3 regions of the Pristimantibacillus sp. Z349TD_6 genome follow, and region 2 is predicted to be linked to each of the others. Evidence: riboswitches for the same ligand, from Rfam matches in the RefSeq annotation. Region 2 holds a riboswitch; each other region holds the start of a gene.
What was found. A riboswitch is a leader RNA that binds a small molecule or an ion and turns the genes downstream of it on or off. The one in region 2 is predicted to bind ZMP and ZTP.

Region 1: another riboswitch for ZMP and ZTP. It lies ahead of AC0VYE_RS08780 (IMP cyclohydrolase); the one in region 2 lies ahead of rpiB (ribose 5-phosphate isomerase B).
Region 3: another riboswitch for ZMP and ZTP. It lies ahead of AC0VYE_RS28775 (bifunctional 5,10-methylenetetrahydrofolate dehydrogenase/5,10-methenyltetrahydrofolate cyclohydrolase); the one in region 2 lies ahead of rpiB (ribose 5-phosphate isomerase B).

The regions. Positions count from the first base shown of each region.
Region 1 covers NZ_CM149662.1:2,036,024-2,039,298, forward strand. The annotation lists gene AC0VYE_RS08770 (DEAD/DEAH box helicase) at 1-141, shown strand, start outside; gene AC0VYE_RS08775 (S-layer homology domain-containing protein) at 254-1,492, shown strand; ZMP/ZTP riboswitch at 1,720-1,799, shown strand; gene AC0VYE_RS08780 (IMP cyclohydrolase) at 1,860-2,573, shown strand; gene AC0VYE_RS08785 (hypothetical protein) at 2,830-3,275, shown strand, end outside.
Region 2 covers NZ_CM149662.1:7,448,711-7,451,985, reverse strand. The annotation lists gene AC0VYE_RS32300 (L-threonylcarbamoyladenylate synthase) at 1-216, shown strand, start outside; gene AC0VYE_RS32295 (manganese efflux pump MntP) at 340-900, shown strand; gene AC0VYE_RS32290 (low molecular weight protein arginine phosphatase) at 1,042-1,620, shown strand; ZMP/ZTP riboswitch at 1,704-1,784, shown strand; gene rpiB (ribose 5-phosphate isomerase B) at 1,883-2,341, shown strand; gene AC0VYE_RS32280 (TIGR01440 family protein) at 2,358-2,963, shown strand; gene AC0VYE_RS32275 (serine hydroxymethyltransferase) at 3,062-3,275, shown strand, end outside.
Region 3 covers NZ_CM149662.1:6,636,225-6,639,499, forward strand. The annotation lists gene AC0VYE_RS28770 (ABC transporter ATP-binding protein) at 1-1,327, opposite strand, end outside; ZMP/ZTP riboswitch at 1,509-1,587, shown strand; gene AC0VYE_RS28775 (bifunctional 5,10-methylenetetrahydrofolate dehydrogenase/5,10-methenyltetrahydrofolate cyclohydrolase) at 1,653-2,498, shown strand; gene AC0VYE_RS28780 (sugar-binding transcriptional regulator) at 2,576-3,275, opposite strand, start outside.

The sequences.
Region 1 (3,275 bases), 2.5 Mb from region 2:
AAAGCAGTAACTGCTCCGCCGAAACCAAAGCCGGCAGCGAAGCCTGCTCCTAAGAAAGTGGAGCGAAAGCGCGAAGGTAAAAACAAAGGTGCTCCTAAGTGGTTGAAAGCGAAACGCGAGGCCGATAAGGAACAATCATAAAAATTTATTTTGAAAGCCACCCTCTTAAATCGATCTGCCTCTCCCGAAACGTATGGGCGAAGGTGAAAAATGCGGCAAAACCCGCAATCGAAAAAGGAGTGTGGCTTTCTTGATGAAACAAACAATGTGGAAAAAGACAGCAATTTCTTCGCTTGCGCTGCTAATGCTTGCAGGCGGTGCGACGTCAGCTTTTGCAGATGGCGGTAAAGGCAAAGGGCATGGTGGGGATCGTAATGATGATAAAGGCCGCCATGAGGACAAGGATGACAAGTATGACAAGGACGATAAACATAAAGTAACATGGCAATTCCAAGATGAGGACGATCTGAAGTGGGCTATGGAATACATTATGCGGCTAGCGTCGAAGGGCGTATTTACTGGCTACGAGGATGGTACATTTAAGCCTAATCAGAAAATCAACCGTATTGAAACGTTGACTGCTGCTGTCAGATTGATGGGTCTTCGCTCACAAGCGGAATCAGCAGATAAAATGAAAACGGATTTGCAATTTAATGACGGGGATAAAATCGCAAAAAAATACCCATGGGCTGTTGGTTACGTTGCAGTAGCGCTGGAGAACGATCTATTCTCCGAGACTGAATCGGAAGTGAAACCGGAAGCAAACGCAACAAGACTATGGTCTACGATTCTTCTCGTAAAAGCGCTTAAACTGGAAGACGAAGCGAAGGCGCTCAACAATACGAAGCTTGACTTTAAGGATGCAAAAGAGATCCCTGCTGGATCTGTAGGTTATGTAGCTCTTGCTTTGAAGAAAGGCATTATTACCGGCTACAATGATAAGAATGGAAAAACGTTCCGTCCTAATCAACCAGTAACCCGTGCAGAGCTGGCAGCGCTTCTCGATCGTACAGATACGGAAATGCCTAATCATGACGCACAAGCCATTACCGGCAAGCTAAAAGCAGCTCCTGCTGATGGCAAGCTGACGGTAGTTAAAGGAGATAACACGGAGGTTTCACTAGCATTAGACTCGAATGTGTTTATTTTCCGAGATGATAAAAAATCGCCAGTGAGCTCACTCCGAGCAGGTGATGAGGTACTCGTTCGTACGTATCTCAATCGTATCGTATTTATTGAAGTAACGAAGTCGGCTCCTGTTAGTACAGCTTTCTCGGAGAACGGAATTATTAATACATTAACGTTCAACAATCAGGCGAAATTAACGACGGTTTCTCTCATTACTCGATATGAAAACTCACAGGCAGTTGTCACTACATTCAGCATTGATCCAAATGTAGTCATTACAGGTGACTCCTCGCAGCTGAAGGTTGGTCAATATGTACAAGTAAAAGGCGACAATGGCTCAGTTAAATCAATTGAAGTGAAATAAGGTATAAATAAGTGAAGGGCTGTCCTGAAAGTAGATTTTTCTACTTTTGGAACAGCCCTTTTTTCATTGTTCAACAATTAAAATAATAGCTTGCGAATACAGCAGCGCTTAGTTTTCTGCATAATAAGCACGATACAGTTCGTTAGAAAATATACGTTAACTTTCATAGTTAGTCTGTAAAAGAGCTTGATTTCATTTGCGATATCGAACTATAATGAATGTAAATTTTAGGTAGGTGCAACTGGCGTAAACGTGGATGACCACGAGGGAGCACTTATTTCATATGTCGTACGCCTGGGCAAAGTATTTGATCGACGATCAAATGCTTTTTTTTATTTTCAGATAAAATAAAAAGGTTGAGGTGAGTATGTTGCAGTCCTATGAAGATCAGTTATTTAATAATCCGTATCCTGGCAGAACGATAATCTTGGGGATGAGCCCGTCAGGAAAACAATTTGTTCAAGTGTATTGGATAATGGGCAGAAGCGCGAACAGTCGCAACCGAATCTTTGAGCGTAATGAGCAGTTTGTAAGAAACATAGCATATGATGCGGCAAAAATGGAGGACCCTTCATTGATTATTTATGATCCGATAAAGAGTATAAATGGGATGCACATCATTTCCAATGGAGATCAGACGGAAACCATCTATGAAGCTTATGGCAAAAAAGAAACGTTTGAAGCTTCATTGAAAAGCAGAAAGTTTGAACCGGATGCTCCCCATTATACACCGCGTATTTCCGGTATTATTGATACTGAATCAGCTGCGTACAGCTTGTCCATTTTGAAAACAAGGCAAAACGATCCGTCATTTTGCATCCGTCATTTCTTTCATTACGACTCTTTTACAAATGGGATAGGTCATTGCATTCACACTTATAAGGGTGAAGAAAATGGTATTTTGAAATCTTTTGAAGGTGAACCGCTGGAGGTTCCTTTATTTGATTCAATGGATGAAACGGCTCATTTTTACTGGAGCAGCATAAACACAGATCATAAAATTTCATTGCTTGTGAAGTTTATTCATACCGATGATCGTAAGGTGGAATTTAAAATAATAAATAAAAATCAGACGTTTTAGTGTCTCGATAATTAATTCCGACAAAAACGATGGGAAAAATTTAAATAATCGTTGACAGGGTCGTTTTTGAGGAATAATATAGGAATATATTCAAAGTGAGTTGAAAAACCATTTTGTAGGATGACAAAAGAAGATAATCTACTGGACCACCAGAGATTCAATAGGAGCGCAGTTCTGCGCCTTGTTGGGTCTCCTTTTTTTATCCAAAAAAAAACAAAAAAGCTCAAAGAGCGAAGCGAAAGGGATGTTTACAATCATGAAAAAACTAACACTAACATTAATTTCTGCAACAGTAGCCTTCTCAGCCCTAACCTATGTTGTCGTATCTGCCAAACAGGCACAAGGTGCGCCTGCAGTGAAGGACAACGCTGCAATTGTTACCGAAGCAAAAGAAGAGAATCAATCCAAAATCATTACCGTTTCTGACACAGAGAAAAAATCAGAAGTAAACTCAGCTGCAGCAGAAGGCGAAAAACAACCGCAACCAAAAACGGCGGACACGATAGAGGCAAATAAACCTGAAGCAGAAAAAGCAGATGCGAAACAAGAAGATAAATCCAAAGTTACTCTTGCTGTTGATAAGAAGGAAGAGGCGCCTGCAGCTAAAGCGGCAGCAGCAAAGGAAGAGCCTGCGGCTAAAGCAAATACATCGGTTGAAAAAACAGCGACACAGCCGAAAGAAGCTGTCCAGCCTAAAGCAGC
Region 2 (3,275 bases):
GAGAGATTGAATCGCTATGATGCAGATCATGTTTTCTCATTAGGCAGCGAGGCGGAGCTTGGCACAGCAGCGCACCAGCTTTATGCGGCATTGCGAGATTTTGACGGGGCAGGCGCTCAGCGTATTTGGGCAGAGGGCTGCACGGAGCATGGGATCGGCGCAGCGCTGATGAATCGGTTGGCCAAAGCGGCTGGAAACCGAATTATTCGTGTATAGAAAGTACTCCAAGGGGAACGATCATTTTTGAAACAAAATTAGCTTGAAACCGCACTAGTATGTTTGTCCTCATGTCCGCATATGTTTGGTAAAGACTACAAGCGGACATGGGGGAGATAGGCTGTGATTGAAGCACAATTACAAGCTGGACAGTTTTTGACGCTGCTTATTATTGCGGTGGCACTCAGTCTAGACGCATTTTCTCTTGGGCTCGGCATTGGGCTCAAAGGCATAAGGCTGCGAGATATTTTGAAGCTGGGCATTGTAACTGCGTTGTTTCATATGATCATGCCGCTGGCAGGTATTTTTACAGGTCAATACGTGGGCTCCTTGCTTGGAGATGTAGCCACGACTGCGGCAGGCATTTTGCTAGTGCTGCTCGGTGGACATATGATTTATAGCTCGCTGCGAGGCGAGGCGGTTCAATCTTTTGACCATAAATCTTTTTGGGGCTTGCTCGTGCTTTCGCTTAGCGTCAGTATCGATTCGTTCTCAGTAGGCATTACGCTTGGGATGTTCGCTGCAAACATGTTGATGACGGTTTTACTTATCGGTCTGCTCGGCGGGCTGATGTCGATATGTGGTTTAATGCTGGGGCGTAAAGTCAGCGGTCAGCTTGGCGAATATGGCGAGGCTATAGGCGGAGGAATTTTGTTCGTGTTCGGCATCTTGTTTATCTTTTAGAAAATAAGTAAGAAAGCAGAACAATATTGCAGTCTTATTTTAAATTTCAAGTCAAAGCTGCTTTAACATCTAAGGAACGCTGCAGGTGTTTTCGCTTAATCGTTGAACAGCTTGGAATAATGTGCAAAAGGAGTTGGCAGTGTGAAACGTATTTTATTTGTATGTACAGGCAATACATGCCGCTCACCGATGGCAGAGGCTATGCTTCGCCGAATGGCTGCTCTAAGAGGGATCACTGTAGCTGTTCGCTCCGCAGGCATATCTACAATTGACGGACTGCCCGTGTCAGCTCATGCGGTGGAGATGCTTAGGCAGCGGGACATCGAGCACAAGAGCACGTCGCTGGCGCTGACGAGCGAGGCGGTTGGTTGGGCTGATATTATTTTGACAATGACGGTCAATCATAAGCGTGGTTTGCTACAATGGCATCCCGAAGCGGTCGACAAAATCTATACGTTAAAGGAATATGCCAATCAAGACGCTCAAGTGCTCGCGGATATTGAGGAGCTGGAGCAGCTTTATACAGAGCTTCATATGAAGCAGGCGCTTGGCCAACAGCTGACGACTGGCGAGAGAAGACGATTGCTTGAGCTGGAGCGTCGTATACCAAGCTTTGACATCGTTGATCCTTTCGGAGGCTCGCTTGCTATATACAGCAGCAGTGCTAACGAAATAGAGGACGCGCTCGTCAAGCTGCTGGACAAGCTTGCCAAAAGATAAGCATTTAGGGTTGCGGAAGTCATTTTTGCTCCCATTCGATTGATTTTTGCAGCTGTATAAGATATAATAAAATGACAATATACGGTTTCCGATGTAACTGGCGACGGAAGTGGGTAACCACGGTGGAGCATCGGAATATACGGCCGGTCGCCTGGGCAAAGAGCAGCATGCTAATAAGCATGTCTTGCTCTTTTTTCGTCTTTTTGGGCAAAAATAGGTATACTAGCACTGTGATGTTTCATTTCTAAGGAGGTCTTTTGCGTTGAAAATTGCTATTGGTGCTGACCATGCAGGTTATCGTTTGAAGGATGAAGTTGTACCGTTTCTTCAATCGCTTGGTCATGAAATTGAAGATCTTGGTTGCAACTGTGACCAATCCGTCGATTATCCGGACTATGCATTGCCCGTATGCGACCTTGTTACGAGCGGCAAAGCAGAGCGCGGTATACTCATTTGTGGAACAGGTATCGGTATGTCGATTGCGGCTAATAAAGTACGCGGCATCCGCTGTGCGCTTGTGAATGATATGTTCTCAGCCAAAGCAACTCGGGAGCATAATGATACTAATGTTTTGGCACTTGGGGAACGAGTAATCGGTCCTGGAGTGGCACTCGAAATTATTCGCATATGGCTTGAAACGCCGTTCTCAAATGGAGAACGTCATGTCGGTCGTGTTAGTAAAGTGAAACAAATTGAAGAACAGTACAGCAGCCAGTCCTAATTAGGGGGCATTCGCAATGAACGTAGACGAAAACGTACAGCTAGGAAGCATTGCAGAACAGGTTGAGCAAATTGTTCGGGAACTGGCAGCGGCAGGCAGGCTTGGTATGAGTCAGCTGCTAGTAATCGGTGTAAGTACTAGTGAGGTGCTTGGTCATCGCATTGGCACTTCGGGAACCATTGAAACGGCTGCACAAATTTACGCAGGCGTTGAAGCGGTTCGCAGCGAAGTTGGCTTTATTCCCGTTTATCAATGCTGTGAGCATCTAAATCGAGCGCTTGTCATTGATCAAGCTTCCGCAGAACGATTGGGGCTTGATATTGTAGGTGCAGTGCCAGTGCCTAAAGCGGGCGGATCCATGGCAGCCTATGCCTATCGTCAGCTGAAGGAGCCTTGTTTGGTGGAAACGGTGCAGGCGCATGCGGGCATCGATATTGGTGATACGTTTATCGGTATGCATTTGAAGCGGGTGGCTGTTCCCGTTCGTCCGACGATTCGTGAAATTGGCGGAGCGCATGTCACGATGGCTATCACAAGGCCAAAGTTAATAGGCGGCTCCCGAGCGGTATACGAGCTTAGCGAGAATATAACGGCGGAGCAATCTGCTGGAACTTGCGAATAGTTGATTTATAGCCATAATTTTTTGATTTTCAGCGTCTAAAGGACACCGAAGACGTTTTTGCTTGATAAAGGGCATCTAATTTGAGGAGGAATTTAATCATGGAAAATTTGCGCAAACAAGACCCAGAAGTATTGAAAGCTCTAGGACTAGAACTTACTCGTCAACGTGACAATATCGAGCTTATCGCATCCGAGAACATCGTTAGCGAAGCGGTATTGGAAGCTATGGGAAGCGTTTTGACGAACAAATATGCAGAAGGTTACCCAAGCAAACGTTTCTATGGCGGTTGTGAGCATGTTGACATCGTTGAGG
Region 3 (3,275 bases), 810 kb from region 2:
CTATTTCATCCTGACTCGCATCCGGTTTGCCATAGCTGATATTGTCACGAATGGTTCCACTGAATAGATGCGCCTGCTGAAGCACCATACCGATATGGCTATGCAGCTCTGCAGAAGCGATCTCGTTAATCGGATGGGAATCAATGCGAATCATCCCCTCTGTCGCTTCATAGAACCTTGGTATAAGGCTGACCAGCGTTGATTTTCCTGAGCCGTTTACTCCTACGATCCCAATTGTCTCGCCTGGCTCTATATCCAGATCTATGTCGTGAAGTATGTTTTTCTCCGAGCCTTCATAGCTGAAGCTCACATGGTCAAACGTAATTCTGCCAGCCTGTATTTTCTTGGACTGCTCGTTAGCTTTTCGTTCAGCTGTCCATTTATCTGCCGGTACCTCCAATATCTCGTTAATGCGGTCAGCAGAAGCCTTCGCCCGAGAGATTGCAATCAATTGATTTCCAAGTCCTAGAGTAGAGAAGAGAAGCTGTGTAATATAAGTTAAAAAGGCGGCGAGACTGCCCACCGACAGCGCCCCGTGCTCAGTGAGCATTCCCCCATACCATAATGCAGCTACAATACTAAAATTAAGAATGATCGACACAAGCGGCGTATTAAGCGCAACGATCTTAGCTGCTTTTAGACTGGCATGCAGTAAATTTGAGTTCGTTTCATTAAAACGTTCTTCCTCGTAATCGGACCTTACAAATGCTTTCACAACGCGGATACCAGACAAATTCTCTTGCATCACGGTATTCACTTGATCAAGCCGGTGCTGCATCATTGAAAACAAAGGAACGGTAATCCGAGTTGTAATGATGAGGAATAGAGCTAATAAGGGTATCATTGCGAGCAAAATAATAGAAAGGCGCGGGCTTATTACAAAAGCCATGACCAGACTGCCGATAATAATAAATGAACTGCGTGCAAATACGCGGAGCAGCAGCAATACTAAGCTCTGAATTTGTGTGACATCACCCGTCAGTCTCGTCACGATAGAGCCTGAACCAAAACGGTCAAGCGATCGAATCGACAGCGACTGGATTTTTTGAAACAGCTCCTGCCTGAGATCAGCCCCAAAGCTTTGTGATGCTATCGTCGAGAACACCGTGCAACCGACACCTGCTATTAGTCCGATTAATGCGGCGATCAGCATTTTGGGCGCGGTGCTCGCGATTGCTGTGAGATCCCCCGCTATAATGCCCTCATTCACAATGCTCGCCATGAATTGCGGCTGCAGCAAATCCATAAACACCTCTAGCAGCATAAACAATGGTGCAAGCACAGCGCTAAGCCAATATTTCCTCAAAAATCTAGTGAGCTTTAACAACTTATCACCTCTATCTCCCATCATTTTGCGCAAACTGCAATAAAGAGGGCAGCGCGACCCGCTCCCTCTTGATAAAGTAATTATAGCATCCATCCTCTCATTTCTACACCTAAATAATCATAAAATAACGTTAATGACTCGCTTTTGAACTTTCCACCTGTTAAAATCAAAATACCATTAAAAAGCTGTGCGTAACTGGCGGAACATGGATAGCCATGAGGAAGCGCACAGATCATTAGCCGTACGCCTGGGCAAAGGTAAGGGGACATACCCCTTGCCTTTTTATGTTTTTTTAACATCTATTTATAAGGGGCTGAGGTAGAAGATGACGGAAAAATTGATTTTGGATGGAGCCATTGTGGCCGATGCAATTAAAGAGCAGCTAAAAGCAAGAGTGGAGACTCTAAGCAAGCGAGGAATCATTCCATGCTTAGCGACAATACTGGTGGGCGATGACCCTGCCTCTGAAACCTACGTTCGAATGAAGGGCAATGCATGCAAGCGGCTTGGCATTGATTCCAAACGTATTCATCTGAACAAAAACATATCCACAGATGATTTGATTGACGTTATTTTGCATCTTAATGAAGACCCGCTTATTCACGGCATCCTCTTGCAGCACCCCGTTCCGCATCAAATTGATGAGCGTGCTGCCTTTGAAGCGATTAGTATCCATAAGGATGTTGATGGTGTAACCGCGCTAGGTTTTGCTCAAAATGCATTTGGTTATGCCCAGTATCCGTCATGTACCCCTGCTGCTATTATGGCTATTCTTGATTACTATGACATCAAGGTTGAAGGCAAACATGCCGTCGTCGTTGGACGAAGCCCGATTCTAGGCAAACCCGTTTCTCAGATGCTGCTGAACCGCAATGCAACCGTAACAACCTGTCATTCCAAAACAGAAAATTTAGCGGAGCTATTGCGCCTTGCCCATATCGTCGTTGCTGCAGTCGGCAAACCAAGCTTTATTCAAGGCGAATGGATTCGCGATGGCGCTGTAGTACTTGATGCAGGGTACAATAAAGGGAATATTGGGGACGTTGACTACGAGGCATGCCTAGCAAAAGCAAGTGCGATCACCCCTGTGCCAGCAGGCGTAGGTCCTGTTACGATCGCCACGCTTCTGAAGCATACGGTTGACTCCGCTGAGCGATTTGCACTTCAATAAGAGATATAGGAAGAAAAACGAGGGGATCTTATTTGCTGCTTTGCAGCTAAGATCCCCTCGTTCGTTCTATAGGATGTCTACACATCCCGTTCTAATAAATACCTCGCTGTAAACTGATCGGTAATGAGTACATTCGTGTAGCCGCCGCGCAGCGCGCCATAAATGCCATCTACCTTCTTCGCACCGCCCGCCACAAGTATCGACTGGTCCTTGCGCTTCAGTTCATCGAGACTGATTCCAATCGTGCGCTGGTTCATGAGTGTTGAACAAATATTGCCTGTAATATCGATATAGCGTGAGCATATATCGCCAGCTGCCTTCTCGCGAATAATTTCCAGATCGGAATCTGTGAAATAATTGGCTCTAATTAATACAGAATCATCCGTAGGGGCTCCCACGGTTACAACGGCAATATTAGAAAGCTTTCCTAGCTCCAAAATATTGCGGATATGGCGATCCGATTCAATCGTCCGCTTGACAACCTCATGGTCAACAAGCGCCGGCAGCGGAATAAAGTAAGGTATCGTATGGAAAGCCTTGCCGAATAAATGAACAATTTCATAAGCGTATGTATTGGTTTCTGAATGGCTAACCCCGCCGTTGAGCTGTACGACCTTAACGTCGCGAACCGGCTTATCCTTAAGCTGAGAAGCCATTTGAAAGAGCGTCGTTCCCCACGTTGTCGCAATGATATCGCCATCTTTTACCGTATCGTATAAATAGTTCGCTGCCGCTTCGCCAATATACCTCTTTACGATGCTGTCCTCATACTGCGGC